DNA from 4 places in the Nesiotobacter zosterae genome. Region 1 is predicted to be linked to each of the others. Evidence: predicted binding sites of a transcription regulator. Region 1 holds the regulator's gene; each other region holds the start of a gene.
The links. Region 1 encodes LexA, which represses DNA repair genes until DNA is damaged. Its sites were predicted from a motif close to TGTTCNNNNTGTGTTCNG; they were not measured.
Positions count from the first base shown of each region.

Region 2: a site for LexA is predicted at 2,974-2,991, ahead of Q3Y58_RS15280 (ImuA family protein). Genes of this name have one in related genera too.
Region 3: a site for LexA is predicted at 1,474-1,491, ahead of ssb (single-stranded DNA-binding protein). Genes of this name have one in related genera too.
Region 4: a site for LexA is predicted at 4,728-4,745, ahead of Q3Y58_RS15970 (YifB family Mg chelatase-like AAA ATPase). Genes of this name have one in related genera too.

Region 1 covers NZ_JAWXVZ010000002.1:265,872-273,075, forward strand. Annotated here, with positions in the region: gene gltX (glutamate--tRNA ligase) at 1-801, opposite strand, end outside; gene Q3Y58_RS04160 (ComEC/Rec2 family competence protein) at 927-3,275, shown strand; gene lexA (transcriptional repressor LexA) at 3,258-4,007, opposite strand; gene Q3Y58_RS04170 (molybdopterin molybdotransferase MoeA) at 4,171-5,379, opposite strand; gene moaC (cyclic pyranopterin monophosphate synthase MoaC) at 5,376-5,882, opposite strand; gene trpC (indole-3-glycerol phosphate synthase TrpC) at 5,937-6,728, opposite strand; gene trpD (anthranilate phosphoribosyltransferase) at 6,752-7,204, opposite strand, start outside.
Region 2 covers NZ_JAWXVZ010000010.1:84,334-91,537, forward strand. Annotated here, with positions in the region: gene Q3Y58_RS15270 (error-prone DNA polymerase) at 1-483, opposite strand, end outside; gene Q3Y58_RS15275 (Y-family DNA polymerase) at 499-2,064, opposite strand; gene Q3Y58_RS15280 (ImuA family protein) at 1,949-2,950, opposite strand; gene Q3Y58_RS15285 (lipopolysaccharide biosynthesis protein) at 3,194-4,603, shown strand; gene Q3Y58_RS15290 (GNAT family N-acetyltransferase) at 4,600-5,727, shown strand; gene Q3Y58_RS15295 (ABC transporter substrate-binding protein) at 5,791-6,822, opposite strand.
Region 3 covers NZ_JAWXVZ010000002.1:372,268-379,471, forward strand. Annotated here, with positions in the region: gene uvrA (excinuclease ABC subunit UvrA) at 1-1,249, opposite strand, end outside; gene ssb (single-stranded DNA-binding protein) at 1,664-2,227, shown strand; tRNA gene Q3Y58_RS04625 (tRNA-Glu) at 2,381-2,455, opposite strand; gene gloA (lactoylglutathione lyase) at 2,674-3,114, opposite strand; gene Q3Y58_RS04635 (cold-shock protein) at 3,551-4,132, shown strand; gene Q3Y58_RS04640 (DUF192 domain-containing protein) at 4,256-4,729, shown strand; gene galE (UDP-glucose 4-epimerase GalE) at 4,804-5,796, opposite strand; gene Q3Y58_RS04650 (MarC family protein) at 5,877-6,509, opposite strand; gene gyrA (DNA gyrase subunit A) at 6,852-7,204, shown strand, end outside.
Region 4 covers NZ_JAWXVZ010000011.1:28,850-36,053, forward strand. Annotated here, with positions in the region: gene Q3Y58_RS15940 (penicillin-binding protein activator) at 1-111, opposite strand, end outside; gene rsmI (16S rRNA (cytidine(1402)-2'-O)-methyltransferase) at 349-1,275, shown strand; gene Q3Y58_RS15950 (YraN family protein) at 1,238-1,642, shown strand; gene gshB (glutathione synthase) at 1,770-2,714, shown strand; gene Q3Y58_RS15960 (aminotransferase class I/II-fold pyridoxal phosphate-dependent enzyme) at 2,796-3,965, opposite strand; gene Q3Y58_RS15965 (helix-turn-helix transcriptional regulator) at 3,975-4,610, opposite strand; gene Q3Y58_RS15970 (YifB family Mg chelatase-like AAA ATPase) at 4,798-6,324, shown strand; gene Q3Y58_RS15975 (response regulator) at 6,399-7,204, shown strand, end outside.

The DNA of each region.
Region 1 (7,204 bases):
CAGATAGTTGCGCATGGCCGCAGGAAGGTAGCCCATGGCGCGGTAGGCCTCAGCGCCCAGTGCGCCGTGGCGCTTGGACAGCTTTGCACCATCTGGGCCATGGATCAGCGGGATATGCGCCATCACCGGCACGTCCCAGCCCATTGCGCTGTAAATCAATGCTTGCCGGGCGGCGTTGGTGAGATGGTCATCGCCGCGCACGATGTGGGTGACGCCCATGTCATGATCGTCAACCACCACAGCCAGCATATAAGTCGGTGTGCCGTCGGAGCGGAGCAGAACCAGATCATCCAGATCCTTGTTTGGGAAGGAAATGGTTCCCTGGACCTTGTCGTTGATGATGGTTTCGCCATCCAGAGGGGCCTTGAGACGAACAGCAGGAGCCACTCCTTCAGGAGCTTCGGAAGGGTCACGGTCACGCCAGCGGCCGTCATACCGCGGCGGGCGGCCTTCTGCGCGCGCTTTTTCGCGCATCTCCGTCAGCTCTTCTTGCGTGGCATAGCAGTAATAAGCCTTGCCTTCTGCTACCATCTGTTCGGCAACTTCCCGGTGGCGGTCTGCTCGTGCGAACTGGGAGATCGGATCTCCTTCCCAGTCGATGCCCATCCAGCTGAGACCGTCGAGCAGGGCGTTGACGGCTTCATCCGTCGAGCGTGCGCGGTCGGTGTCTTCGATGCGCAGCAGCATCTTGCCACCGTGGCCCTTCGCATAGAGCCAGTTAAACAAAGCGGTGCGGGCGCCGCCAATGTGGAGGTATCCCGTTGGAGAGGGCGCAAAACGCGTGACGATGCTCTCAGTCATTTTGTGATTTTTCAGTCTCTCGAGTTTAGCCAAGCAAATGCGGCGGGAGCCGCAGTGTTGCGCGCTGTGTACCATACCGTGTCCGAGCACCCAAGGGCTGTATTCCAGTTAGACGCGGATTGACGGTGAACACTGACAGGGAAGTGTACGACGCCTCAAATGTTGCTGAGCAGTCCGGGAGGCGTAGTGCCTCTGCCGGCCGCTTTGCCGTGGCTTTCAGGCTAGACACTGAACTGGAAGGGCTTGGACAAAAAAAGAGACCAGGCTCGGCGAAGGGGCGGAACTGGCGGGGCTATTTTGCGCCGCGTTACTGGGGGGCTGCGGCGTTTGCCAAGGCGCTTCATGAAGACTTGCAGCGCGGTGTTGCACCGTTGTGGGCCGCTACTTTTTTCGCGGCTGGGATCTGGTTCTACTTTTCAATTCCTTTTGATCCCCAGCTCTGGGCGCTCATCCTGTGCTGTTTGGGGGCAGGAGCGGCATTCGTTAATGAACGCCGGGCCCGGCGGACGGGGCTTGTCTCTGGAATGGTATTGATCTTTTTTGCAGGTGTTAGTGCCTCGCAGCTTCACGTCGCGTACCTCGTTGGGCCTCAGCTTGACCGACAAATCACAGCAAAGGTTACAGCGCACGTTGGCGAGGTCGAGAAAGTCGAGGATGGGCGAACACGGCTGACCCTCCAGTTCCTGGAGGTGTCAAACCTGTCCCCAGATGAAATGCCACGGTGGGGACGGATATCTGTGCGTGGCGCGGTGCCTGACCTTGCCCATGGGGATGTGGTTGAGTTGCGGGCACGGCTGATGCCGCTCTCTGGCGCGGTGTATCCCGGCGGCTACGATTACGCGTGGAATGCCTTTTTCAAGGGGCTGCAGACCTCCGGGTATGCGCTGTCGAAAGTCACGGTTGTTTCTGCCAATGCGCCTTCTTCGGGTTTTAATGGTGTGCCCGTGTTGCGGCAGGGTGTTGCAGATCGCATCCTCCACCACTTAGGGCCAAGCGCTGAGGGGGGGCTTGCTGTTGCCCTTTTGGTTGGCGATAGAGGTTTCTTGCCAGAGGAAGATCGCGAGGCGCTGCGAATGGCGGGCCTTGCGCACTTGCTTGCCATTTCCGGGCTGCACATGAGCTTGGTGAGCGCACTTGTATATTTTGCCATTCGGCATGGATTGGCGTTTTTTTCCCGCGTTGCCTTGTCCGGCCAGATATCACACATTGCGGCGTTTGGCGCATTGGGGTTTGCCAGTTTTTATCTTGTCCTCTCCGGAGCTTCAGTGGCCACTCAGCGGGCCTACATCATGGTTCTCATCGTGATTGTGGCCAGCTTGCTGGGGCGGAGAGGGCTGAGCCTAAGAACGCTCGGATTTGCTGCGCTGATTGTCTTGATGATTGCACCTGGAAACCTGTTGCAGCCGGGCTTTCAGATGTCTTTTGCTGCAGTTGCTGCGCTGATCGCCGTCTATGGCGCTTGGCGAGAGGTTGGGCGCAACCAACGGCGCGGCAAGCGCCAATCCCGAATGGGTGCCTTGGTACGGGGGCCTGTTCTGTGGCTTCTGGCCTGCGGGGCGACCTCACTGATTGCCGAGTTCGCCATCGGGCCAATCGCGGCATTCCATTTCCAGAAAATTGCGCCCTATGGGCTTGTGGCCAACTTGCTGGCCATGCCGGTCTTCAGCTTCGTTGCCATGCCTCTTGGTATCTTGGGCTTGATGTTTATGCCACTTGGTGCGGAAGCGCCGTTTTTCTGGGGCATGGGGATGAGCCTCAATCTCATCTTGCAGGTGGCCCATTGGGTCCACGAACTTTCCGGCGACATGGGCGTTATCGGCTTGGTGAGCTGGCTGGGCACGTTTTTGATGGTGGGTTCCGTGCTTGTGTTTGCTCTGCTGCCGGGAAGGTTCAAGCTGCTTTTTTTGCTGCCGCTCAGCTTGTCAGCGGTCGCTTTTGCCGCCTATGAACCACCACATCTCTTGATCTCGGACAATGGCCGAACCATTGCATTCTTCAATGTAAATGGAGAACCTAGGGTATCTGCAACTCGGGAAGGATTTGTTGCGTCTTCCTTCCTGCAGGCCTTCGGGGTCGAAAAACGGAGCTTTTCAGATCACCGGGCGCTACGGGATGACCGTACCTGTGATGCAGTTGGGTGCGTTTATATTGCCGGGCTTGAAAAGCCACCTGATCAAGGCGCAGGCAAGGGCCAGTTCATACGTATTGCAGTGACCAAGGAGCTTTCTGGGCTATCCAGAGACTGTGCCCTTGCAGATGTGGTGGTGACGCAATTGCAGGCTCCTGAGGATTGCCGCGCCCCGCTGGTTCTGGATGTAGCTCAGCTGACTGAGCGAGGAAGCCATGCGATATGGCTGAAACCCACTCCAGATGGCTTGAAAATTGCGCGGGTTGTTGCGGCCTATGGAACGTACCGACGGGCCTTCCAGCCCGCCGTTGAAAACTGGGCGCGCGGCTTAGTAGCTGCGGAATAGGGAGACAAGCTTGCCCTGAATGCGCACACGGTCGGGGCCGAAAATGCGGGTCTCATAGGCAGGGTTTGCAGCTTCCAGTGCAATCGTGCCGCCCTTTTTACGCAGACGCTTCAACGTGGCTTCTTCATCGTCAACAAGCGCGACAACGATATCGCCGGTTTCGGCCGTATCGCCGCGTTTGATGAGTACGGTGTCACCGTCCAGAATCCCGACCTCAATCATGGAATCACCGCGCACTTCAAGGGCATAGTGATCACCCCGGCCGAGCATGTCTGCGGGCATGGTGATGGTATGACTGTGGGTCTGAATCGCTTCAATTGGTACACCAGCGGCAATGCGGCCCATAACCGGCACATCTACCATGGCGCCCGCAGTTGCAGCAGATGGGGAAGAAACGGCAGGAACTGGTGTGGCGGCTTGTGGAGCCTTCTCCTCAGTGTTCTTGCCAAGAGACCCTTCAATCACCTCGGGGGCAAAGCCCTTGGAGCGGGGCTGCGCGCCTAAGGCATAGCCGCTGGTCTCAGGCAGTTTGATCACTTCAAGCGCTCGCGCCCTGTTGGGCAGCCGGCGAATGAACCCACGCTCCTCCAGTGCGGTGATGAGGCGATGGATGCCCGATTTTGAGCGAAGCTCCAGCGCGTCCTTCATCTCGTCAAAAGAAGGGGGAACGCCTGCTTCCTGCAATCGCGTATGGATGAACATGAGCAGTTCATGTTGCTTTTTCGTCAGCATTGGCAGCTTCCCCGTCGTGGTGCCCAGATAAGTGTGAATTCGGTACAAAACGCGAACACTACACTACCTGTTCCTATTGTGTTCTGCAACCGTTAAAGACGGATTATTACCCCCAAAAACAATAGGTTTTGGGCCTGATTTAGGCGTAAAGAACCATGATTCCTCAAAACAGCAAGTAAGGTACCTGCTCACCAATCTCCGCAGCAGGTGCATGGGGTGGACGCACGATGAGTGCGTCGGATGCGCTAAGAAGAGAGAGCATGAACGAATCCTGCCGCTCATAGGCCACCAGCTTCTTGTTGCCCTGATTGTCGACCTCGATCCTTGCGCGCAGATAGTCCTGTCGCATGTCATTGGGCTTGAGAGGTGCGCCGAGGGGCAGTGTCTGTTCGGCCTTGTGAGCTGGGGCGGTTTGAGCCAGTAGCGCCTCAATGAGCGGCTTCAGGAACAGGAGGCCGCACACAAGGCTGGAAACTGGGTTTCCCGGAAGGCCGAGCACCCTCATTGGGCCAATGCTGCCGGCCATCAGTGGCTTGCCCGGACGCATGGCAATGCGCCAGAACTGAAGATCCATACCCGCTGACCCAAGAGTGCTCTGAATGAGGTCATGGTCGCCAACGGACGCGCCGCCAAGGGTGACCAGCACATCTGCCTTTTCCTTGATGGCGCGAGCGACCCGGCTGCCTATGTCGGCGCTGTCATCCGGGGCAATGCCAAGCATGAGCGGCTGCCCGCCGCATCGTCGCACCAGTTCTGCTATGCCCACTTGGTTTGAGGCAATGATCTGGTTTGGGCCGGGTGTCTCGCCAGGTTCGACCAGTTCATCGCCGTTTGCAAGAATGGCAACCAGTGGGCGGCTGCGGACGGGAAGGGCGGCGTGGTTCATGGCTCCGGCTAATGACAGGGCGCGGAAATCCAGCTTGGTTCCGGCGGTGAGGAGCGCGTCGCCCTGCTTGAAATCAAGGCCTGCTGGGCGAATGAACTGGCCTTCTCTTGTTGGTTCCAGGGCAAACAGCTGATCGCCTTCACGGCGCGCGTTTTCCTGAATGAGAATGGCGGTGGCACCGTCAGGCACCGGCGCACCGGTGAAGATGCGCAATGCTTGGCCCGGCTGCAAGGTGCCTTGGTAGGAGGAACCAGCGGCGACTTCGCCAATCACAGTCAGGGGCTTGTCGGGGCTCATTGTGTCGCTGCTGACAACCGCATACCCATCCATAGCGGAAGCGGAAAATGGCGGCTGGGTGCGGGTTGCATGCACGTCTTCGGCCAGAATGCGTTCCCCTGCGCTTGCAAGGGCAACGCTTTCAACCGCAACGGGGTCGATACCTTGCAAAAGGCGGGCGAGGGCTTCTTCGACAGCGATGAGGCTCATGATGCGCTTTTCTCCTCTGCTGCCAGGTAATCGCCCGACTTGCCGCCCGTTTTTTCGATGAGGCGAATATCTGTGATTTCCATGGCCTTATCGGCGGCCTTGGCCATGTCATAGATGGTGAGGCAGGTGATTGAGGCAGCGGTGAGAGCTTCCATCTCCACGCCGGTCTGGCCGGTGACCTTGGTTAGAACTTCAACATCCAGCCCGGGCAGGTCGCGGTTTTCAGAAATGTCTACGGTGATCTTGGTCAGGCCCAAGGGGTGGCAGAGGGGAATAAGCTCGTGTGTGCGCTTTGCAGCCATGATGCCTGCAATGCGAGCTGTGGCCAACACATCGCCCTTTTTGGCGTTGCCGGAAAGGATCATCTCCAGCGTCTCAAGCTTCATGCGCACAGACCCCCGTGCCCGCGCGGTGCGAGAGGTCTCGGCCTTTCCGGAGACGTCCACCATGTGTGCTTCGCCCGAAGAATTCAGATGAGTAAGGGTGGTGGATTTCTCAGGCATGAATACCCCTCAAGCCATTGGTGAATCAGGAGGGGTATTCCAACGTAATTGTGCTTAGGTGCGCAAGAGAGAACGCGTTGCTGCAGTCACATTTTCTTGACGCATCAGGCTCTCCCCGATCAGGAAGGTGGTAATACCGCTGCGTTTCATGCGCGAAAGGTCTTCCGGGGTGAACAGGCCAGATTCGCCGACAAGCAGGCGATCCTCCGGAACCATGGAGGACAAACGTTCGCTTGTCTCAAGCGCAGTCTCGAAGGTCTTGAGGTTGCGGTTATTGACGCCAACGAGACGGGAATTGAGCTCAAGGGCCCGTTCCATTTCCTCTTCGTTGTGAACCTCGATGAGCACATCCATGCCGAGGTCGAAGGCAGTCTCTTCCAGATCCTTGGCAAGACGATCATCAATAGCGGCCATGATGATCAGGATACAGTCTGCACCCCATGCCCGTGCCTCGTGCACCTGATAGGTGTCATAGAGGAAGTCCTTGCGAAGGACCGGCAGGCTTACCACATTTCGGGCTGCAATCAGGTATTCAGGTTTGCCCTGGAAAGAGGGCGTATCCGTTAGGACCGAAAGGCAGGCTGCGCCACCTTCCTCATAGGCTTGGGCCAAAAGAGGGGGATCAAAGTCTGCGCGGATCAGGCCTTTGGATGGGCTTGCCTTCTTGATCTCGGCAATGAGGCCATACTTGCCCTCGGCTTTCTTTGCTTCAAGCGCCTTCAGGAAGCCGCGGGGCGCGGTCTGGTCCGCTGCCATGGCCTTGAGGTCCTCAAGCGAGGTTTTTGCCTTGGCCGCCGCGATTTCTTCGCGCTTGTAGGCTTCGATCTTTTTTAAAATATCGGCCATGAATTGCGTCCTTTGGGGTTGGATCAGCTGTTTGAAATCGCAACGAGCTTTTCAAGGTGGCGTTTGGCGCTGCCTGTGTCGATGGACTGTGCTGCCAACTCCACGCCTTCCTTCAAGGTGGCGGCCTTGTCCGCGACCATCAGTGAAGCTGCTGCATTAAACACTACGATATCCCGGTAGGCGTTTTTCGTGCCGTCCAGAACATCCAGAAGCGCGGCCGCGTTTTCCTTCGGCTCACCGCCCTTAAGGTCCGCGGCGTTTGCAAAAGGAAGGCCAGCGTCCTCTGGGGTTATGGTGAACTCGGTAATGGCACCGTCTTTAAGTTCGGCTACAAAGGTCTCGCCGGTGGTGGTGATCTCATCAAGACCATCCGAGCCGTGAACGATCCATGCTTTCTCTGTGCCGAGGACACGCAGGGTTTCGGCAACGGGACGCACCCAGTTCCTGGCAAAAACACCGGTCATCTGACGCTTGAC
Region 2 (7,204 bases), on a different contig from region 1:
GAGCCGGACCCGAGCTCCAAACGCGTCCGTCAAACGCCCCAGCACGCGGCAAAGCGCAGCTTCATCTGCCTGGCGTGGCAGCGCCAGCGGCACCGGCGCCATGACAAGCCCCTCACCCCACCCCATCAGGTCTTCAAGGTGCAGATGACACTCGCCCTTCGGCGCACGGCGATTGCCGATGGTGAGAAGGCGAGACAGCCGCTGATAAGCCTCAATATCCGTAGGCCAGACAAGAATGTCCGGCGTGCCATCCAAAAAAACAAGTCGGCATCCCACCAGCGTGCGAATGCCCGCTTCCTTTGCGGCGGTATGCACGCGCACCACGCCAGCCAAAGTGTTGCGATCCGTCACACCGAGCGCCGGCATGCCAAGTTCGCCAGCGGTAAACGCCAGTTCCTCCGGGTGTGAAGCCCCATGCAGAAAAGAAAAGTTTGTGGCACAGCCCAACTCGACAAAGGACTGGCGCAAGAGATGTCCACTCATCCGCGCCTCCCCAACCTAGCTGAACAAGCCCTGCAGGAACCAGCGCGGGTTCGGCACCTCCCGCTCAAACAGGCCCTCGCGATACAGCCAGAAACGCCGCCCTTCGCTGTCTTCCACACGGAAATAGTCCCGCGTGGGCTGGGGCCCCTGCCACCACGGCGGCGCAATGCGCTCTGGCCCCTCCGATCGGGCAACCTCGTAGAGCGCTTTGCGCCAGCGAAACCGCAAGGGCGGGCCTTCCGGCACCATGGCCACGGCCTCCACCGGCTCCGGGCGGGCCAGCAACCGCAACGGCCGCTCGAGGGATGTGTTGTCCCATAAGAGATGCTCATCCGGCCAAAAGATCGCGTCTTCTCGCACGGTAGCAGCTGGCACCAGCGCTGCACGTTTTTCCGGCATGTGGCTGTCGCCGGGAAGAAACCGCGCCACCCGCGCAATGCCGAGCCGGGCGCCAAGACGGTCTACCAGCTGCGCCAAATCCTCATCTTCGTCTCGCGCTCCGCTTAGGTCCAACTGGCCGGGGGTGCAGGACTGGGCCTCAAGCACACTCAGACGCACAAGGTCATAGCCAAACCCGGCATCCAGCTCATCGCCAACAGACTTCAGCTTCTCCCTGAAAAGACGCAGAATGAAGGAAGGCTCGCGGATGGGCCCACTGGTGCCCACCATCAAGCGGTTAACGACACCATCAACGCGGAAAAGCGCCACTTCAAACGCACGGCCGCCTTGTCCCCGATCTTCCAGTTGAGCCTTGATGTGATCGCCAAGTGCCAAGATGATGGCCTCCACATCCTCCTGCCGGGAGATTGGCTCAAAGAACCGACGCTCCGCAACCAGCGCCGGGATGTGCAGCCGCGGAGAGATCGGCTCCCCCTCAAGGCCTAGAGCCTGATCGAGTCGGCGCACCAATTCCCCGCCAAAGCGGCTGGCAAGAGGAGCGCGAGGCCGGTCCAGCACATCTACAATGCGTTTCAGGCCGACCTTGTTGAGCGCGGCAACACAGTTTTCTTCAAGGCGCAGCAGGGAGAGCGACATAGGCTCCAGAACGTCGCGCTGGCCACCCGGCGCGATGACCCCGCCCTTGGCGCGGGCACACGCCCAAGCAGCCCCAACCGTGTCCGCCACGCTGGCGCGAACGGTAAAGCCTTGCGCAGAAAGGCGCGTCACACAATCTTCCAGAAGCGCTTCTTCACCCTCAAACAGATGGGCGCAGCCTGTAATGTCCAGCAGAAGACCATCATCTCCACTCAGCGCCACAAGGGGGGTATAGCGATCGCACCAATCTGCCAGAGCGGCAAGCAGCGCTTCATCTGCTTCGGGAATTTCTTCTTCTGTGCGCAAGTGAGGGACACGGGCACAGGCATCGCTCAGCCCCTCGCCCAACGCTATGCCCGCCTTGCGCGCAGGCGCATTAATGCAGATCAGACGGTGCGCATTGCGGCGCTTGCCATAAACGGCAAGGGGTTCAACCGCGTCGCCGGAGCGCCACGACCTGCCCCGATCCCTGCGGCAGATGCGGTCTGTGGCCAGCTCGGGGAACCATAGACACAGGATGCGTTGCTTCAGGCGCCGGGGTGCCAAGGGAAGTCCCGCATTCAGGGCGGGAGATGCGTTTAAACCGTTGCTCTGCATGGTTCCACTCCAGTTCACAGGAACCGAGCCGCCCGTCCCGGTTCTTTTCCAGTTCCACGTGCCAACACGGTGCCGCCATCAAGGCACGTGCAGGAACAAATGCTCCCTTGTTTCGCAGACCCACCGCTTCAGACCGCAGTGGCGTCACCCGCCAGCGGGTCATGGCTGCGCTGACCGCAGCCTGACCGCTGTGCCGCATCAAGAACACAGGCACCCCGGACCGCTCTGAACGCAACGCCAACCGGCGCGTTGCTGTCAGGTCCAACGATTTGAAATCCCCTTGCATCTCGCCCACAACCACGCTCAGAGCCCGGCATTGGCTGCCCTCCTCCAGCGCCCACAAAACCTCTTCAACCCGATGCGGGGCAACAATCAAAAGCCGCGCCGGATCAAGACCAAACTGCAAAAAGCCCTGCGCACTGGGCAGGCCTGCCTCGCGCTGCACCATCTCATCCAGCACCCACAGAACCATGCCGTCGCGCTTCTTCAGACACAGGATCGCCAAAGCGGCTACAAAGCCGGTCAGCGCTCCGCTCTGGCGCACTTCAGTTGATGTGAATTCATGTAAGGTACCCAGCTTGAAACCATGCTGTGCGGAGAGCTGGTCCAGCTCTTCAACGCCCAGACACAAACGGTGCCGGCTCTGACCTGCAGGCGCTACACACACACCCGCGGCCCCTTCAACCTCAGAACCGGAAGGGGTATGAGTTGGCTCCTGCATAATCGAGGCGGCGGGTGCAGGAGCCAAACTCATCTGCGATTCCTGAGGGAGGCGTCCTTCCAGAACCGCGAGGCGGCGGCGCAAGACTTCAATTTCTGCCGTTCGAGAGCTCATCGAATCTCGCCGTATTCGCTATTTGTTCTTGTAATGTTCTTATATTGATTCCGCGAGAACACTCGAGAGTCAAGCGCTCATTTACCCCCAGTTTTTATGGGCAACCAAAATTCAGCGCCGCAACGCAAAAACACGAAGCAAAAGAGCAGCATGCCCGGCGCGCAGATCGAGCGCTTCATTGATTAAAATATTAATCTTTGCACCCCAACATCTTTTGACCCGCCAAATCCCAGGGAGCTCTTCTTGCGAATCCTTCTCGCCCCACTGGCTGAAAAGATGCTGCCAAACCGCCTGCATGCCTTGCTGCCCTATGCCGCCAAGGTTGACAGCGCGATATGGGGCACGGATGACCAAGCGGCGGCAAACCGGGGCGCGTTGATTGTCTTTTTCATTCGTGTGGCAAGCGCGGCCTTGGCCTATGCACTGCAGGTGTTCTTGGCACGTTTCCTCGGCGGCACCGAATACGGTATTTTCGTCACCGTGTGGACCTTGCTGATCATTTTCAGCTTGTTCTCCTGCTTCGGGTTCTCAAACTCCGTGTTGCGTTTCATCCCGGAATACGAGGCCAGCCAAGACCACGGCCGACTGAACGGATTGCTCTACACCGCCAAGACAGTCGGCTTTGCAAGCGCAACCCTGATCGCAGGGCTTGGCGCGCTGCTGACCTGGGCACTCTCAGACGTGCTGGACAATCACTTCGTGCTGCCATTGCTTCTGATGGCGATTTGTCTGCCCATCACGGTTTATTCCCGCGTATTGGAGGGCATTGCCCGCGCCTATGATTGGCAACTGGTGGCCATGATGCCGATTTTCATCTGGCGCCCCCTGCTGATCATCCTTGCCATGGTCTCAGCCTGGTTTTTGGGCTTTGCAGCAACAGCCACAACCGCCTGCCTGAGTGTTATCTTCTCCGCTTGGGCTGTCGCAGCGCTGCAAACGCTCATGATGCACAAACGGCTGAAAAGCAAGGTGACCAAGGCACCAAAGGTGTTCGAGTTCAAATACTGGCTGCTGATTTCCGGTCCGATGTTGCTCGTGGATGGGTTCTTTCAGCTCATCACCAGCGCCGATGTGTTGATGGTGGGCTACTGGCTTGATCCGCATCAGGTGGGCATCTATTTCGCGGCATCCCGCACGCTGGCACTTCTGCACTTCGTTTTCTACGCCGTACGCTCGGTAAGCGCCGCCCGGCTCTCACGGCTTTATCACAGCGGCAATACCCATGGGCTGCATGCCTACACCCGCACCGCAGCGCAGATGACATTCTATCCCACGCTGCTTTTGGGCATTCTTTTGGTGCCCGTTGCGCCCCTTCTGCTCAGCCTGTTCGGCTCAGACTTCACAGAGGGCCTGCCAGCGCTCTACATCCTGATCCTCGGCGTCCTTGCGCGCGCCTCCCTTGGACCGGCAGATGCGCTGCTCATCATGTCAGGCAACCAAATGCGATGCGCATGGATCTATGCTTTTGTATTTGCCGTGAACGTTGCTTTGAATGTCCTTCTCATTCCTCAGCTGGGTTTGATGGGCGCAGCGCTCTCGACAACCCTCGCTATTTTCACAGAAGCTGCCCTCGTCTACAGCGTAACGCTCAAACGCCTCGGCGTGCGCCCGTTCTTTCTCGCCCAATCTGCCAGCCCGGCTGCGATTTCATGAAGCAATCCGCGCTCACCGTAACCATCTATGACCAGACCAACTGGCAGGAGGTCGAGGCAGAGTGGGCCGCGCTGACGCAAGAAGCCATAGAGCCCAATCCCTTTTTCGGCCCCGCGTTCATAAAGGCCTATCAGCGTCATATGACAAAAGTCCGCCTGAAGCTGATCATGGCACGAGAGACGGGGAGTGGCCGCGCACTGGCCACGCTGCCAGTTCTGATGAAAGGCCCGCTGCCACTGCTTAAGGTGCCGCAGGGCCTTGCAGGCGACTATGGTCCACTCGGAACCTTGCTGTTGGCACCTGATGCCCCAAAAGAGGCGCTGGAACAGGTGATTGAAACCGCGTTGCAGCTCTCGCCTTGGAATATGCTGGTACTGCCATTCCACAGCAATGGAGGCCTCGTGCAAGCGCAACTGAAAGAAGTTGCAAAGACCAAGGGCTGGCAAGTCGCGCGCAGCAAAGAGACGGACCGCGCCTTTCAACGAGGTGGAGAGGCGGGATTCGAGGCACTACAGCAGGCGCTTGCGTCCAAATCTGGCAAGCGCATCCAACGCTATGGGCGGCAATTGGAAAAACAGGGAGAGCTTGCCTTTTCTGCCAGCTCAACCGCTGAAGAAGCTCTCGAAGGGCTGGAGGCCTTTCTGGACCTTGAGCAGAAAGGTTGGAAAGGGCACCAAGGCTCCGCTCTCATACAGCGCTCAAACGCCCTCGCCTTTACGCGAGAGATGTTCGCGCAGGCAGCGCAAAACGAACAGGCCCGCGTTGACCAAATGACGCTGGCCGGCGAGCCCGTTGCCATCAAGCTCTGGCTGGCGGCAGGTAAGCGATGGTTTGGATGGAAAACCGCTTTCAACGAAGCCTACAGCAAGGTTTCTCCAGGGACACAGCTTCTGTTCTACAGCAGCGCCGTCAATTTGCGCGATCCGGGCTTCAATGGCGCGGATTCGCTGACCTCAACTGACAATCGCATGGCCAACGTGGTGTGGCAGGACCGGTTTGAGCACGCGACGTTGACCATTGGATCAGGTCTGCGCTTTACCTTTGCCAAAGCGGTGCTTACTCAAGCAAGCCTCGCAAGACAATATGCCATCGCCAAGATCAAAGGCCTACTTGGCAAACGATAAAAGCAAAAAAGGGCACCCAGTACTCTGAGTGCCCTTCTGTAAACTCTAGCGGTTTGGAAAAGCTTAACTTTCCAGCGCAGCCTCAACACGTGCCGCAACCTCTTCCGGCACCCATGGCACCCAGATGTCGCGGTTGGTCTTCAAGAACTCAATGGCCGCATCGTCAGTGGTGCCACCCGTGTCTTGCATGTAAGCCAAAGCTTTAGACACAATCGCGTTGGTGGTTTCATAGTTGGTCAGGAACTCAACCAGCTGCGGAGCCTGTTCAGCAAACTCTGAGTTTGCGTAGACGTGAACCTTGGACAGTGGGTAAGCGACAGCTTCCTTCACCTTGGTCGGGTCGGTTTCTTCGGAAAGCTGATCCCAGATTTCCTGATCGAAGGCAGGCTCTTCCAGGATCACAAGATCGTCGATAACCTTACCGAGCACCCAAGTTGGACCCCAGTAGTAGAACAAGATTGGCTGTTTGCGCTTCACATTGGCTTCAATCGCTGCAGACAGAGCCGCACCTGTACCTGGGCGGAAGTTGACGAAGTCTTCAGTCAGACCATAAGCATTCAGCTTCTTGGTGTTGATGACCTCACAGCCCCAACCTGCGATACAGTTGTAGAAACGACCTTTGCCAGGCTCTTCTGGATCCTCAAAAACATCCTTGAACTTTTGAAGGTCCTGAACGGACTTGAGGCCCTTGGCTGGTGCGTCATCCCCTTCCACGAGGTACTTCGGCACAAACCAAGCCTGAAGTGCGTCAGGGAAGTTGATGCCAAGGTCGACGAAGTCGCCGTTTTCTTGGCCTTTCTGCAACGCTTCAGTCACGTTGTCGGGCCAGATCTCCATGGTCACATCAACGTCACCACGGGCCATGCCGTTCAGCAGGGGAATGGTGGAGCCGGGAATGACATCCGTTTCACATCCGTAGCCGTGCTCCATGATGTAGCTGGCAAGAGACGTGTGGAACGCGTTGGAATCCCAATCGAGACCTGCGAACACAACTGGACGATCGATTTCGCATTGCGCTTCAGAAGCGGCGCTCGAACCAATGGACAGCGGCAACGCAATTGCAGCAGCAGCAAGCGTGAGTGTAGCTCTAATCAAGAGAAATCTCCGGTACACGAGGTTATAGTCATCCATCTCCCGTTATCAAATAAAAGGAGAGACGAACTCGTTCAATTCGGGCCGGGACCCGAGTTTAATATGGACTCTCAAAAGACGTCAAAGTCCGCAAGAGCCCGATTCAGCAGACGTGATAATAGTCACAATTTTATCATTGTCAACTTTTAGGCTAACTGGTCTTTGGTATGAAGATATTCATACTTTTTGCAGTTTCAATAAATACTTATGGTTTGTATAAATATACATATCTAATTTACAGATTTACATAATAAATCTACAGCAGAAAAATCATGAAAAGTACTACCTGATTTCTTCGAAGTAGTTCTTGTATGCGCGCCAAGCAAAACGCGGGCACCGCATCAAT
Region 3 (7,204 bases), 110 kb from region 1:
CCCACTGGGAATCCGTCTCACGCCAACGGCGCTCGATGTTGCCAATCACGCCTTCAAACGGCTTGGCAGTCTTGTACGAGCGCGTGCCGTCGTCGTAAACGAACTCAATCTTTTCTTTGCCCGTTCCATGGAGAACCTTGGCGCGGAAGTCTTCTGGCAGTTTGGACCAGCCGGTTGTCATGGACTGACCATAGTGCCGGCACAGTGCTTCCAGCGTCTGGGTGTAGTATGGAGAGGTGGACCCCGTCTTGGCCCAAGGCAGAACCGCGCCACCGCGCAGGCTCAGGTTGGGGTCCGGAACAACAAGATCGGCTTCGAATGCAAGCTGAGTTCCAAGGCCATCGCACTTTGGACAAGCCCCAAAGGGGTTGTTGAACGAAAAAAGACGTGGTTCGATTTCGGCAATGGTGAAACCGGAGACCGGGCAGGCGAACTTTTCTGAGAAGACAAGTTGTTTTGGGTCGCCTTTCTCATCGGTCTGATCCGCGAACTCGGCTGTTGCCAATCCTTCGGCAAGCTGCAAGGCAGTTTCCAGTGAGTCAGCCAAGCGTCCGGCGATATCCTCACGCACAACGATCCGGTCTACAACCACATCAATGTCGTGCTTGTATTTCTTGTCTAGGGCAGGGGCCTCGCTGATTTCATAGAAGGTGCCGTCGATCTTGACACGCTGAAAACCCTTCTTCATCAACTCCGCCAGTTCCTTGCGGTATTCACCCTTTCTGCCGCGCACGATGGGCGCCAGCAAGTAGAGGCGCGTGCCTTCCTCAAGGCCCATGATCCGATCAACCATTTGGCTGACGGTCTGACTTTCAATGGGAAGGCCGGTCGCGGGCGAGTAGGGAACACCAACACGGGCGAACAAGAGACGGAGATAGTCGTAGATCTCCGTCACTGTACCAACTGTTGAGCGTGGGTTCTTCGAGGTGGTTTTCTGCTCGATGGAGATGGCAGGCGATAGGCCATCAATTTGATCCACATCGGGCTTTTGCATCATCTCAAGAAACTGGCGCGCGTAGGCGCTCAGGCTCTCCACGTAGCGGCGCTGGCCTTCGGCATAGATGGTGTCGAAGGCGAGGGAAGATTTGCCCGACCCGGACAAGCCCGTCATCACAATCAGACTGTCGCGTGGAAGGTCCAGATCCACATTCTTCAGATTGTGCTCACGGGCTCCTCGAACGGAGATCATCTTCGCTTCGCCGTGGGCGGCCTTGGAAAGGGCCGTATCTTGCGATGGTTTCGTAGTCATTTGCCCTTCCCGGGTATGGCGGCCTGCGTGGTTTGGTGGTTCATGCAGATAGCAATCTGTGTCTGTTTTTGTCGAGGGGCAGGCTAGAGGGATGCGTTGGTGAAAAATTTAACTGGAACATATACGGAACACACTACAGCATTCAAGGGATTTCTTGGAGGCTTTATAATTGACCGCCACCAAAGAAAAGGGTGTTGCCGCGCCGCGTCAATCCCGGCTATATTTAGAACAATGTGTGAACAACCTCCGGTCCCTGCGCGCTCCAACAGGTGTTCAGCCTCCCCTCGTGTGGACAAGACAGGCTATGAAGAGCTCGCCGTTTGCTACCTTGGTTCGGAATAGATAGGTTGCGCAAAAGATTTTTGAATATGGCGATGGCGCATTTGCGCTCGCCAAGACTTGCAGGAGTTTTAAATGGCGGGAAGCGTCAACAAGGTCATTCTCGTAGGTAATCTGGGAGCTGATCCAGAAGTGCGCCGCATGCAGGATGGTCGCCCAGTGGTGAACCTACGCATTGCCACCTCTGAAAGCTGGCGCGACCGTGGCACCGGTGAACGCCGTGAGCGCACGGAATGGCACCGGGTTGTTGTCTTTAATGAAGGTCTTGCGAAAGTGGCTGAGCAGTACTTGCGCAAGGGCTCCAAGGTTTACATCGAAGGCCAAATTCAAACTCGCAAGTGGCAGGATCAGGGCGGTCAGGACCGCTATTCTACTGAGATCGTGCTGCAGGGCTTCAACTCCACGCTGACCATGTTGGACGGTCGCGGTGAAGGCGGCGGCCAAGGTGGTGGCTTTGGCGGCGGTCAAGGCGGCGACTTCGGTGGCGGTGGTGGAAGCGGCTATGGCGGTGACTTTGGCGGAGGCCAGGGTGGCAGTCAGGGCGGCGGCTTTGGCGGTGGAAACCAGGGTGGCGGCCAGCAAGGCGGCGGCGGCTTTGGCGGCCCCGGCGGCGGAATGGACGACGAGATTCCGTTCTAAGGGTTCGCACAACAGTACTTTTTAAGCCTTGCACCTTCGGGTGCAGGGCTTTTTTATTTCGTTCGCCAGAACACAGCACGAAGTGAAGAGCTGCGCGCTCGACGCCACGAAATTCATCTGATAAGCAAAAATCGGGAATTTGGAGGAGGAGAGTGGCACGCCCAAGGGGAATCGAACCCCTGTTTCCGCCGTGAAAGGGCGGCGTCCTAACCGCTAGACGATGGGCGCACTCTGTTCGAACCGTGGGTGTTAGGAGCACCCCGTTCGTTTGTGTGGGGCGGGTTATATTCAGATTACCGTTGGCTGGCAATAGTCAGTCCATCAAAAATCCACAGTTTGAAATAAAAAAAGATAACATATTGATATTGCTAGGGAAGGGGCGTTGATAATTCGCATAGAAAAAGCGCGACTGATCAGCCGCGCCCTCTCGTTCAGATCAGGATCTGTTACCAAGTGCCGGTGTTGGCCATGGATGCCCATGGTTCTTGAGGCTCAATGGGCCCACCCTTCTGGATCAACTCGATGGAGATGCCATCTGGTGACTTGATAAAGGCCATATAGCCGTCACGTGGCGGGCGGTTGATGGTTACACCTTTGCCCTGCAGTTCAGCACATGTCTTGTAAATATCGTCCACCATGTAGGCGAGGTGACCAAAGTTACGTCCTCCGGTGTATTCCTCCGGATCCCAGTTGTAGGTCAGCTCGAGCAAGGGTGCTTTGGTCTCACTTGCCGTCTCCTTGTCTTGGGGCGCAGCCAGGAAGACAAGAGTGAAACGACCCTTTTCGCTTTCGGATCGACGTACTTCTTCAAGGCCGAGCTTGTTGCAATAGAAATCGAGGGACTCGTCCAGATCTTTGACCCGAACCATCGTATGTAGGTAACGCATTAAGTCAGCCCTTTATTTGGAGTGAGATACTGTTACGCTCTGGGAATATAAAAGAGCGCGGCTGGATATCAATGCATGCTAAAGTGAAGCAGGTGACCTTTAGGGTAAAACCATGAGAAAGCACCTTCCGCTAAAGTCACTTTCGCAGAATAAACTGGTTAATACGAAGTGATCCACAAACTTACCCTGATCTATCCACCAATTCAGGATGTGTAGGATGTGCTAATCTTGTAATCAGTACTCCATAAGACCTACTGGATCTTGTGCCTACTGTGAGAAAAAGAACAAAACAGCAGGGGATCATTTAAGCTTTTTTAATTTTTCATCTGGAGCAGCCGTTGGCGAATGATATCCTCGAAGGCGAGGAATCAATCAGGATCGCATTCCCTGTACGGACTGATTGGTCTTGATGCGGCAACGACTACGGGGCATTAAAATGGCTATAAAAACGACGCCTGAAACAGGTTTCGTTGAAGATGTGAGCGACGACGTAGCAGTTGACGTTCTGCAGATTGGCGGAACGATCAAGTGGTTCGACGTCGGCAAAGGCTTCGGATTCATAAAACCAGATAACGATTTGCCGGATGTACTGTTGCATGTGACTTGCTTACGTCGGGATGGATTTCAGACAGCATACGAAGGGGCCCGTGTTGTCTGTGAAGTTCTGAATCGACCACGCGGCTTGCAGGCAATGCGCATTTTGTCCATGGACGAAAGCACAGCTGTTCATCCGTCACAGCTTCCTCCATCGCGTACACACGTGCAGGTGGTTCCGGAAGGTGGTTTTGTAGAGGCTGAGGTGAAGTGGTTTAACCGGGTAAAGGGCTTCGGCTTCCTGACCCGTGGTGAAGGCACTGAAGACATTTTCATTCACATGGAAACACTGCGGCGCTATGGCATCACCGAGCTACGTCCTGGGCAAAAGGTTCAGGTTCGTTTTGGCGATGGCCCAAAGGGCAAGATGGCAGCAGAGGTACGTCCGATGGGACTGGGGATTCATATTCCTGCCTCTCATTGATGCTTTGTAGCGACTGGAAACTTTTCTTTCAGAGGCCGAAAGAGAACTCCAGTCGTTCTGGCCAGTCCGTTTCAGCTTGGCGGCACGAAACTGATTGGCAGCGTAAAGTGAAAAGAGTTGAGTTTGATCCGTTCTATCCTTGGTAGCTTTGGGATTTTGGTTGCTCTATGGGCGACGCTGTTCTCTTCATGGGCATCTGAGGTGAAAGTGCGCGAGCTCGATCTGGTGACTGCGCGGGGAACCCACGCGTTCACTGTCGAACTTGCGGAAACACCTGAGGCTCGCGGGAAGGGGCTCATGTATCGCAAGAGCCTGCCTGAAAACCACGGCATGCTTTTCATTTTCGAGCGCACCCGGGATCAGCTTTTTTGGATGAAGAACACGCCTCTGCCCTTGGACATCATCTTTTTGACGGATGATTGGCGTGTACACCACGTTCATGAGAATGCAGAGCCCTTTTCTGAGTCTGTAATCTCATCACGCGGGCCCGTTCGCTACGTTGTGGAGTTCGAGGCAGGTATGGCTACGCGCACCGGCTTGAGCCGTGGTGATCAGTTCCGCTTGGGCGTTGAGGTTTTTGAAGTGCCAACCCGATAGTAGTCAACGACGGGTAGAAATTTAAAAGGCCGCTTGAGAGCGGCCTTTTGTATCTAGATCCGGTTCAGGCGGGCTTAGACCTCAGCATTGCGCTGAGAGAGCTTCTTTTCCCAGTTCAAAGCATGCTCCACGATCTTAGGCAGGTCGTTGTGCTTTGGTTTCCAACTCAGTTCCTTAAGCACGCGATCATTCTTGGCGACCACCTTGGGGCTGTCACCAGGACGGCGTGGTTGTTCAACAACCTTAAAGTCAACACCAGAAACGGCTTTCACAGCTTCGATGACCTGTCGCACGGAGTAGCCTTCGCCGTAGCCACAGTTCATTACGAGGCTGTTTCCGCCGTCACGCAGCCGGTTCAGTGCAAGGTAGTGGGCGCCAACCAAATCGCTGACGTGGATGTAGTCGCGCACGCCCGTTCCATCCGGCGTGTCAAAATCCGTTCCAAAGATGCCGAGTTCGCTACGCTTTCCGAGAGCAGCCTCTGAGGCCACCTTTATCAAATGGGTCGCATTCTTTGTTGATTGGCCGGTTCGTCCCTCGGGATCGGCGCCAGCCACGTTGAAGTAGCGCAGAGCTGTGTAGCGGAAGTCGTGCGCTGCAGCAACGTCGCTCAACATGAGTTCCGTCATGAGCTTTGACGTACCATAGGGGGAAAGAGGGCGCAGTGGGGCGTCCTCATCCACTGGAACCGTTTCCGGGTCGCCATACACAGCGGCAGTCGAGGAGAAGATGAACTTGCCGACGCCGTGATGTACACATGCTTCGATCAACTCGCGGGAGTTGGCGGTGTTGTTCTTGTAGTACTTGAGCGGATCAGACACGGATTCTGGAACGATGATCGAGCCAGCAAAGTGTATGACTCCTTCAATGGAATGCTCGGTTAACACCTTGTCCAACAGCGTTCGATCACCAATGTCACCCCGTATCAGGGGAACGTCACCTGGCAATGCCCACTCAAAGCCGGTCGAGAGGTTGTCGATGACAACAACCTTTTCTCCTGCATCTTTAAGCAGCCAGGTCATGTGGCTACCGATATATCCAGCACCGCCTGTCACCAGAATGGCCATTTTAACGTCCTTTGGTTTTAAACCTATTTTGCATTCAGGTTATTGGCGCAATTGTTTCGCAAAGGTTGACGATAGCGGAATTAGAAATGGGCTTCGATCAAATTGAACAGACCATCTGCAACAAACTGCACAGAGAGCGCAGCCAGAAGTACACCGAACAATCGTGTGATGATCAACTGAACCGTGGAGCCCATCACCTTCTCAATCTTGTCTGCAAGAATGAAAACGAAAAAGGTGATGATGAGAACAACCAACATGACCGCCAGAAGGCCCATGATGCCAGCTGCGCCCGGCGCCTGTGCTGTCAGCAGGATCAATGCTGAAATGGAAGCTGGACCGGCAATGAGGGGGATTGCCAGCGGGAACACAGCAACGTGTGAAAGGTCGTTATCCTCTTCCACCGCTTTCTCTGCGCTCTCTGCTTTGCGCTTGGTGCGATGTTCGAACACCATCTCGACGGCAATGATGAAAAGCAGCAAGCCCCCAGCTACCTGAAATGCGGGCTGTGAAATGCCAAGCACACTCAGGACTGATTGACCGGCGACAAAGAAGACCATCAGTGTTGCGGTAGAAATGATAATGGTTTTGATAGCAATTGATCGGCGTTCTGCTGTGGTTGCGCCTGCAGTTACAGCCAAGAACATGGGGGCCAGGCCGATTGGATCGATGGTCACAAACAGCATTGCGAAGGAGTTGGTGAGGAAGTCGAGCAAGGCTCTCTCCTGAGTCAGTAGTATAGCCAATATCGGTATTGGTTTGTCGCTAACAAATCCGTATGAAACTAGCAACACGAACCCCGGAAACCGGTGATTTTCATTTGTGCTTTGATGGCTAAGCGGTGCCTTTGCGGTGGATAACGCAACCTATTAAAAATGCCCTGTGATCTCTTGAGGTTACGGGGGCTAGGGAATTTGGAGATCGCCATTGAATCGGCTATAACCTAGCTCAAATTAACTCAACGAAATTAATGAGAATATTCCTTGGCAGATCAGGACAATAGCACCCCTGAGGGTGGTCTCCCCAGCGATATCAAGCCTATTTCCATTTCGGAGGAAATGAAGCGCAGTTATCTCGATTACGCCATGAGTGTTATCGTGAGTCGTGCGCTGCCAGATGTGCGAGACGGTCTTAAGCCCGTGCACCGGCGCATCTTGTATTCCATGCATGAAAATGGCTACGAGTGGAACAAGCCTTATCGCAAGTCCGCCCGTGTTGTCGGTGACGTGATGGGTAAATACCACCCGCACGGTGACAGCGCCATTTACGATGCGCTGGTTCGCATGGCGCAGGATTTCTCAATGCGTCTGCCACTCGTGGACGGTCAGGGTAACTTTGGTTCTGTTGACGGTGATCCGGCTGCAGCCATGCGTTACACCGAATGTCGCCTTGAGAAGGTGGCGCATACGCA
Region 4 (7,204 bases), on a different contig from region 1:
GTAGTTGGGCCCGGCAACACAACCAGCCAGCAGGGCAGCAGCGCCCACTGCAACGGCTTTAAGCGTTGTCTTGAAAAAACGACCCCGAGACGCGTTTTGCAAAGCGCTCATAAAATCCCCACCAATTCCTACGGCCCTAAATGATCTGGACCGTTTGCCATGCCCGGTCACATCTGCTCTTGATTTTTGCAGAAGATAGGACGCAATTACAGCCGCTACTACACTCATGTCGGGTCTTTTTTGCGATTACTGGCAATTTATGCCTCTATAAAATCGAGAAAGTGCCCGTTGTTCGCCAGATGTCCCACTTCACTTGTGCAAAACCAGCTTAAAGGAACGGTTCTCCCCATGGAACATGAACAAGCCGTTGCAACCAGAAGATTTTCCATTGGAGAAAACACATTCAATGCGCGTTCTATCCAGAGCGGCTTGTACATCGTTTCTACGCCAATCGGCAACTTGGGGGACATCACAGTCCGTGCATTGGAGACATTAGCCGCCTGTGATTTTGTCGCCTGCGAAGACACGCGCGTCACCGGAGTGCTGATGCAGCGCTTCGGTTTGAAAACACCGCTGATGACCTATCATGAGCATAATGCGGCCAAGCAGCGCCCCAAAATTTTGGAGGCACTGGAAGCTGGAAAGGCCATTGCGCTGGTTTCAGATGCTGGAACGCCGCTGATCTCCGATCCCGGCTACCGTCTCGTCAATGATGTTGTGGAAGCGGGCCATTCAGTATTCCCCATTCCTGGCGCATCGGCTCTGCTTACGGGCCTTGTCGGGGCAGGTCTTCCTTCTGACACGGTTTTATTTGCCGGCTTCTTGTCCCAAAAGGCAGGAGCGCGGCAAAAGCGACTTGAAGAGGCAAAGGACATTCCGGCCACTCTGATCTTCTATGAAAGCCCGCACCGTCTGTCCGCAACACTGGAAGATATGGCCCGCATTCTGGGGCCAGAGCGTCCCGGCGTCGTGGCGCGAGAGCTGACCAAGAAATTCGAAGAGTTTCAACGTGCGCCCCTCCAAGACCTTGTGGAGCGGTATTCCGGAGATCGCCCCAAGGGCGAAATTGTGATCCTTATTGGACCACCCGCCGAGAAAGAGCCGGATGCTGCCGATGCAGACCGACTGCTGCTGGAGGCACTTCAGACCATGCCTGTGAGTGCAGCAGCAAAAACAGTTTCCAAGGCGACTGGCTTAGAGCGGAAAACGCTGTACGCGCGGGCGATGGAGCTTAAAGATGGTGCATCAAACGAAGATGCCGGAGACGACGGCTAAGGATCGGCGTATTGCCGCGGAGCGAAAAGGCCACCGAGCCGAAGCGCTGGCGCGCTGGTACATGCGGCTCAAGGGCTATCGAGTTCTTGAGCAGCGCTACAAGACGAAGCAGGGCGAGATCGATCTGATCGCCCAGCGCGGAAAAACCATCGCTTTCGTTGAAGTAAAGGCACGTCGAACGGCAGAGGCCGCGATCGGTGCCATCACCCCACGCGCGCAGCATCGTATTGAAGCCGCAGCACGGCTTTGGCTTTCACACTCTGACATTCCGCCAGAAATGACGTACAGGTTTGATGCCGTGCTCATCATGCCCCGCAGGTGGCCTCAGCACATTCACAACCTGTTTGAAAGCCGAAGCTGCTTCTAATACAACTTTGTGAAGCCGCCCCCATAGACAAACGCTTTTGGCAACCGCATATCTTGCCTGACTAAAGCCACTCGCAATTTCCAAGGAACCGATAGTCCTCGCAGGTTCCACCCATAAGGAGCTTTCCATGGCCCTGAAAGTCGCCGTTCAGATGGACCATATTTCGTCCATTAACATTGCAGGTGATAGCGCTTTCGCGTTGATGCTTGAAGCGCAGAAGCGTGGGCACGAACTGTACCACTACACTCCTGATCGTCTCGCCCTCTGGGGGGAGAAGGTGATGTGTGCAGTGGAACCGGTTGAAGTGCGTGATGAGGTTGGCAACCACTTTTCGTTTGGCGAGAAAAGGCGTGTTGATCTTTCTGAAATGGATGTGGTCCTTATGCGTCAGGATCCACCATTTGACTTGTCCTACATCGCAGCCACTCACATTCTTGAGAAGATCCATCCAAAGACACTGGTGGTAAACAACCCCGTATCGGTGCGCAATGCACCGGAGAAGCTGTTCGTGACCCAGTTTACGGATCTGATGCCGCCAACCCTGATCACGCACGACAAGGACGAGATTGACGCTTTCCGTGCCGAGTATGGCGATATCGTCATGAAGCCCCTTTTTGGTCATGGCGGTGCAGCGGTGTTCCGTGTCACCAAAGACGACCTGAACTACGGCTCACTCTATGACTTCTTTGCCGCAACCTTCCGCGAGCCATGGGTCATTCAGCAGTTTCTGCCAAACGTAAAGCACGGCGACAAACGCATCTTGTTGGTGGATGGTGAGTTTGCTGGCGCAGTGAACCGCGTTCCAGCGGAGGGGGATCTGCGCTCCAACATGGTACGTGGCGGTTCACCAACGGATAGTGACCTGACAGATCGCGAACGCGAAATCTGCGCCCGCCTTGGCCCTGTCCTGAGAGAGCATGAGCTGTATCTGGTCGGCATCGACGTGATTGACGGCTACCTTACCGAGATCAACGTGACCGCACCAACGGGCATTCGCGCCATTGCAAAGCTCGGCGGCCCCGATGTTGCAGGAATGGTCTGGGACCGTTTGGAAGCCAAACGAGCTGGCTAAAGAACGCTCAGAACCAAAGTAATCAAGAGGGGGCGACCCCTCTTTTTCTTTGTCTTAAGGCGATGTGCGCAACCGCACCCACTACGCCTTGAATTGCGGATAGTGCGCCTCAAAATGCTGACGCATAGCAGTAAGCCCCTGCTCAAAGACAGCACCACGGCCAAAGCCTATGCGGAAGTGATCTTCAGGCACATCTCCCAGCTCCGAGCGATATATGGAGCCCGGCAACAGCAACACACCGCTAACCTCAAGCAGCTTCCTGCAGAATGCTTCACCGCCTTCAGGCCCTAGAAACCGAGGAAAGGCCACGCAGCCGCCCAGCGGCCGTGTCCACTCCACCAGCCCCGGATAGTCGGCAAAAAGCTGTTCCAGTGCCTCGACGTTTTTCTTTAGCAACGCATGGTTTCTGGCAAGGATCTGATCTCGTGACTTGAGCGCGATCAACGCCAGCGCTTCAGAAGGGGCGGAGTTACATATGGAGAGGTAATGCTTGTAGTGTTCAACCTTCTCAAGAAGCCCCAGATCTTGCGCGGCAATCCAGCCCACGCGAAGACCGGGCATGCCATAGGCTTTGGACATGACATTGAGCGAGATACCGCGCTCATAAATTTGAGCGACTTGCGGCAGACGATCTGCGGGATCGAGTTCCACTCCTCGATAAACTTCATCAACAAAGAGCCAAATGCCCCGTTCGCGGCACAGGGCGACGATCTCCTTCAAATCCTCATGGGGCAGTACCATGCCTGTCGGGTTCTGCGGGAAGTTGAGTGAAATCAGCTTGGTATTGGGCCGGATAGCCGCCCGAAGCTCATCCAGATCGAGCTTCCAGCGACCTCTCACCATTGCTTTCTTTATGGGAACGCCTGTCACCTCGCAGATTGCAAGCGGCACGGTCTCTGCGCTTTGATAGTTTGGCACCGTCGTAATCACGTGGTCGCCTGCTGACAGTAAAACCTTGGCGACGGCATAAAGACCTTCGGCGGCACCTGCCAGGCAAAGAATATTCTCTGCCGCCAATCCACTGTAAGTCTGGGCAATCTCATCTCGCAGCTGCGGCGCCCCCCAAGTCTGGGTGTACCCCAACCAAAGCTTGTCAAAGCGCTCTCGGTCTTCTGGAGCGGCCATTTGCAACAGGTCAGAGAGACTAAGACTTTCGATGTCGGAAGCGGTCATGTGATGACGCGCCTTGAACTCCCACTTGGAGAAAAACACTTCCAGCTCGAAATCGCGCATTGGCTGTGGACTTGTCATGGGAAACTCCTAGGCACGCTCGGCGGGAGCCGCACTTGCTCTGCATTGTTTGATGAGTGAATAGAGGCTGGCTCGTGAGATACCGAGGGCTTCAGCCACAAAATCTGCGGACCCGCGTGCAGCAAAGACATCCGCTGCCAGCAATCGACTGACAATGACTTGGCGTTCACTTCTTCGCAGCTGATTGAACGAGATTTTTAGCTCTTTCAGTGTGGCTGCGATGATTGCGTTTGTTACCTCGCGCCAGTCATTTTTGATGAATGCAGAGTCATTTATGTCTTGCGCTGTGCTGGTCAATTGAGCGAGCAAGTTCTTGGCCGCTTCCAGCGCATCGACACGCAGGTTCATGCACAGCAATGCTGCAGGCGCGCCGGTATCATCTCGTATCAATGCGGAAACGGAGCGCAACTTTGCTCCATCTGAGTTTGATTTCAGGTAGGGCCCGATTGTGTCATCCGCAGTCAAGTTCGCCTGAAAATCACCAATGTCTGTCAGACTATCGTCACCCGGCTTGCGGGGGGACATGGCGTTTACAAGGACCGCGATGCGCTGCGACTTCAAATCGTGGAGCACAACCTCGACCTGCCCGGGAAACAGGGCCGCGATGGCGTGGCAAACCGGCGTAAGTAACTCAAGTGACGACATGGCCTCAATCTGGATATTTCATATATAATAAGACAAATAGTCTATTCATCGTCACAGCGCAAATTTATCCTTGAGAATTCAAAGTGGCATTGCATTTCCCGCAGTATCCGGGGACTGAGTTCTGTGAATGTTCCTCGGTGAATTATGCAGCTAACCTGTCAACAGCGTTGGTTTCGGGGGCAGCGGCATGTTCGCCAGAGTTACAACAGTTGCGTTTCAAGGCATTCAAGCCGTGGATGTGGATGTGCAAGTGCAGATCGGTCCCGGCGCCATCTGTTTCACACTGGTTGGCTTGCCAGACAAGGCCGTTGCCGAGAGCCGCGAACGGGTGCGGTCTGCGCTCGTTGCATCCGGGCTGGCCCTCCCGGCAAAGCGGGTGACCGTCAATCTCGCCCCTGCGGACCTGCCAAAGGAAGGTTCTCACTATGATCTGCCCATTGCCCTAGGGCTGATGGTTGCCATGGGCGCTTTGCCGTCAGATGTACTAACCGATTATCTCGTTATTGGCGAACTAGCACTGGATGGGTCCATTACAGCAGTCAACGGCGCGCTCCCGGCTGCCATGGCTGCAAACGGGCAGGGTAAAGGCCTGATTTGCCCGGCAGTGTGCGGTCCTGAAGCCGCTTGGGCAAGCGGCGATATGAAGATCCTCGCACCTAACTCCCTCATACAGCTGGCAAATCACTTCAAGGGCACACAAGTCTTGAGCGCGCCGACGCCGGGTGTTTCGCCAAGCCCTCCAGACCAGAAGGACCTTTCGGAGATCCGCGGACAGGAGACTGCCAAGCGTGCATTGGAGATCGCAGCGGCTGGAGGGCACAATTTGCTTATGGTTGGGCCGCCCGGCTCAGGAAAATCCATGCTGGCGAGCCGTTTGCCATCCATTCTCCCCAAGCTAGAACCTCGAGAACTGCTTGAGGTTTCCATGATTGCCTCGATCGCTGGAGAACTGGCAGATGGGCAGCTCAGCAATCAGCGGCCTTTCCGTGCGCCCCACCATTCTGCGAGCATGGCTTCTCTGGTGGGGGGAGGGTTGCGTGCTCGCCCCGGAGAAATTTCGCTGGCTCACAACGGTGTCCTCTTTCTGGATGAGTTGCCAGAATTTCAACCACAAGTGCTCGACAGTCTTCGCCAACCCATTGAAAACGGGGAGGCTACGATCGTACGCGCCAACCACCGCGTTACCTATCCTTCGCGGGTGCAGTTGATTGCTGCCATGAACCCTTGCCGATGCGGCCATGCCGGTGAACCGGGCCACCAATGCAAGCGAGGGGATCGTTGTGCCGCGGACTATCAGGCCCGCGTTTCCGGTCCCTTTCTGGATCGTATCGATTTGCAGATTGAAGTCCCCGCTGTCTCTGCGCTGGATCTGATTGGCGCATCAAGCGCAGAAAGCTCCGCGCGCGTGGCAGAGCGTGTCATGCTGGCCCGAGAACGGCAGAAGGCGCGTTATGCCAAACTTGGCCTCCCCATCACCATGAACGCTCATGCCAGTGCACGTACCATCGAAGAGACAGTAGGCCTAAATGGGGCAGGAGAGGCACTCATGGCAGAAGCTGCCTCCAAGCTCCAACTTTCAGCCCGAGGGTTTCACAGGGTGCTAAAGCTTGCCCGCACGCTCGCGGATATGGATCAGAAGGATGATGTAGGTCATCATCACCTAGCAGAAGCATTGAGCTACCGCCAAAATCGGTTGATGTCGCTTGCTGCTTGAAACTCTGTTTTTACCCTTTGGCGCTACAACCAGAGCTGATCCGTTTTCAGGCTAATTTGTCAGAGTGTGAGTTGATGCAAGAAAGCCGAGAATCTGGCCCCTACAAAGAGCCTGCTGACCTGAAAGGGGCAACTTCCCTCGAAGCTATCAGACAGGTTGTGCCAACCACTCCGGCCTCCAAGACGTCAACCGTACTACGCCTCCTTTCGCTTGTAGCAGGTATTCTTGGTCTCGCGGTCTCACTGGGCCTTAGCTTTCAACCCTTGCCAGCTGCTGCTTTGGCACCTTGTATCGCGTTTCTCTCAGGGGCGATCGTCTTTCGCCGCTTTCCTGCTGCAGATGAAATTGCGCGATATTGGACCCGTCAGCAGGTGGAAAGTGAAGTCTCCGAACTGCCAGAGGGCCTCGAACTTGAGGACGTTTACAGCTCTGCCCTGCAAGAGGTGAACGCCCAGCACCAGAGTGTCCTGGAAGCGTTGGGTGCTATCGTCATTCGGCGCGATGGCGAAGGCCGTGTGCTCTACGTGAATGAGGCAGCGGCCCATGCGTTCAAGCCCGGCGACCAACCGCGGGTCGGTGAATTTCTCAAACTTCCAACCCTTTCTGGGGGCCTTACTTCGCACGCACCAGCAGTGAACGAGACGCCTTCCGAGGTTGAGATCGACACCCAAAAAGGGCCTCGATGGTTCTCCGTTCTCAATCTTCGGGTCAGTGACAGCAGTGGTGCTGCGCCCGTTTTGCAAACTATCCTTCGAGATGTCACCCAGCGCCGACGCGCAGAAGAAAAACTCCGTGAAGGGTTGAGCCAAGCCGCCATTGCGAACGAAGCCAAGTCGCGTTTTCTCGCAACGGTTAGCCATGAAATCCGAACGCCGCTCAA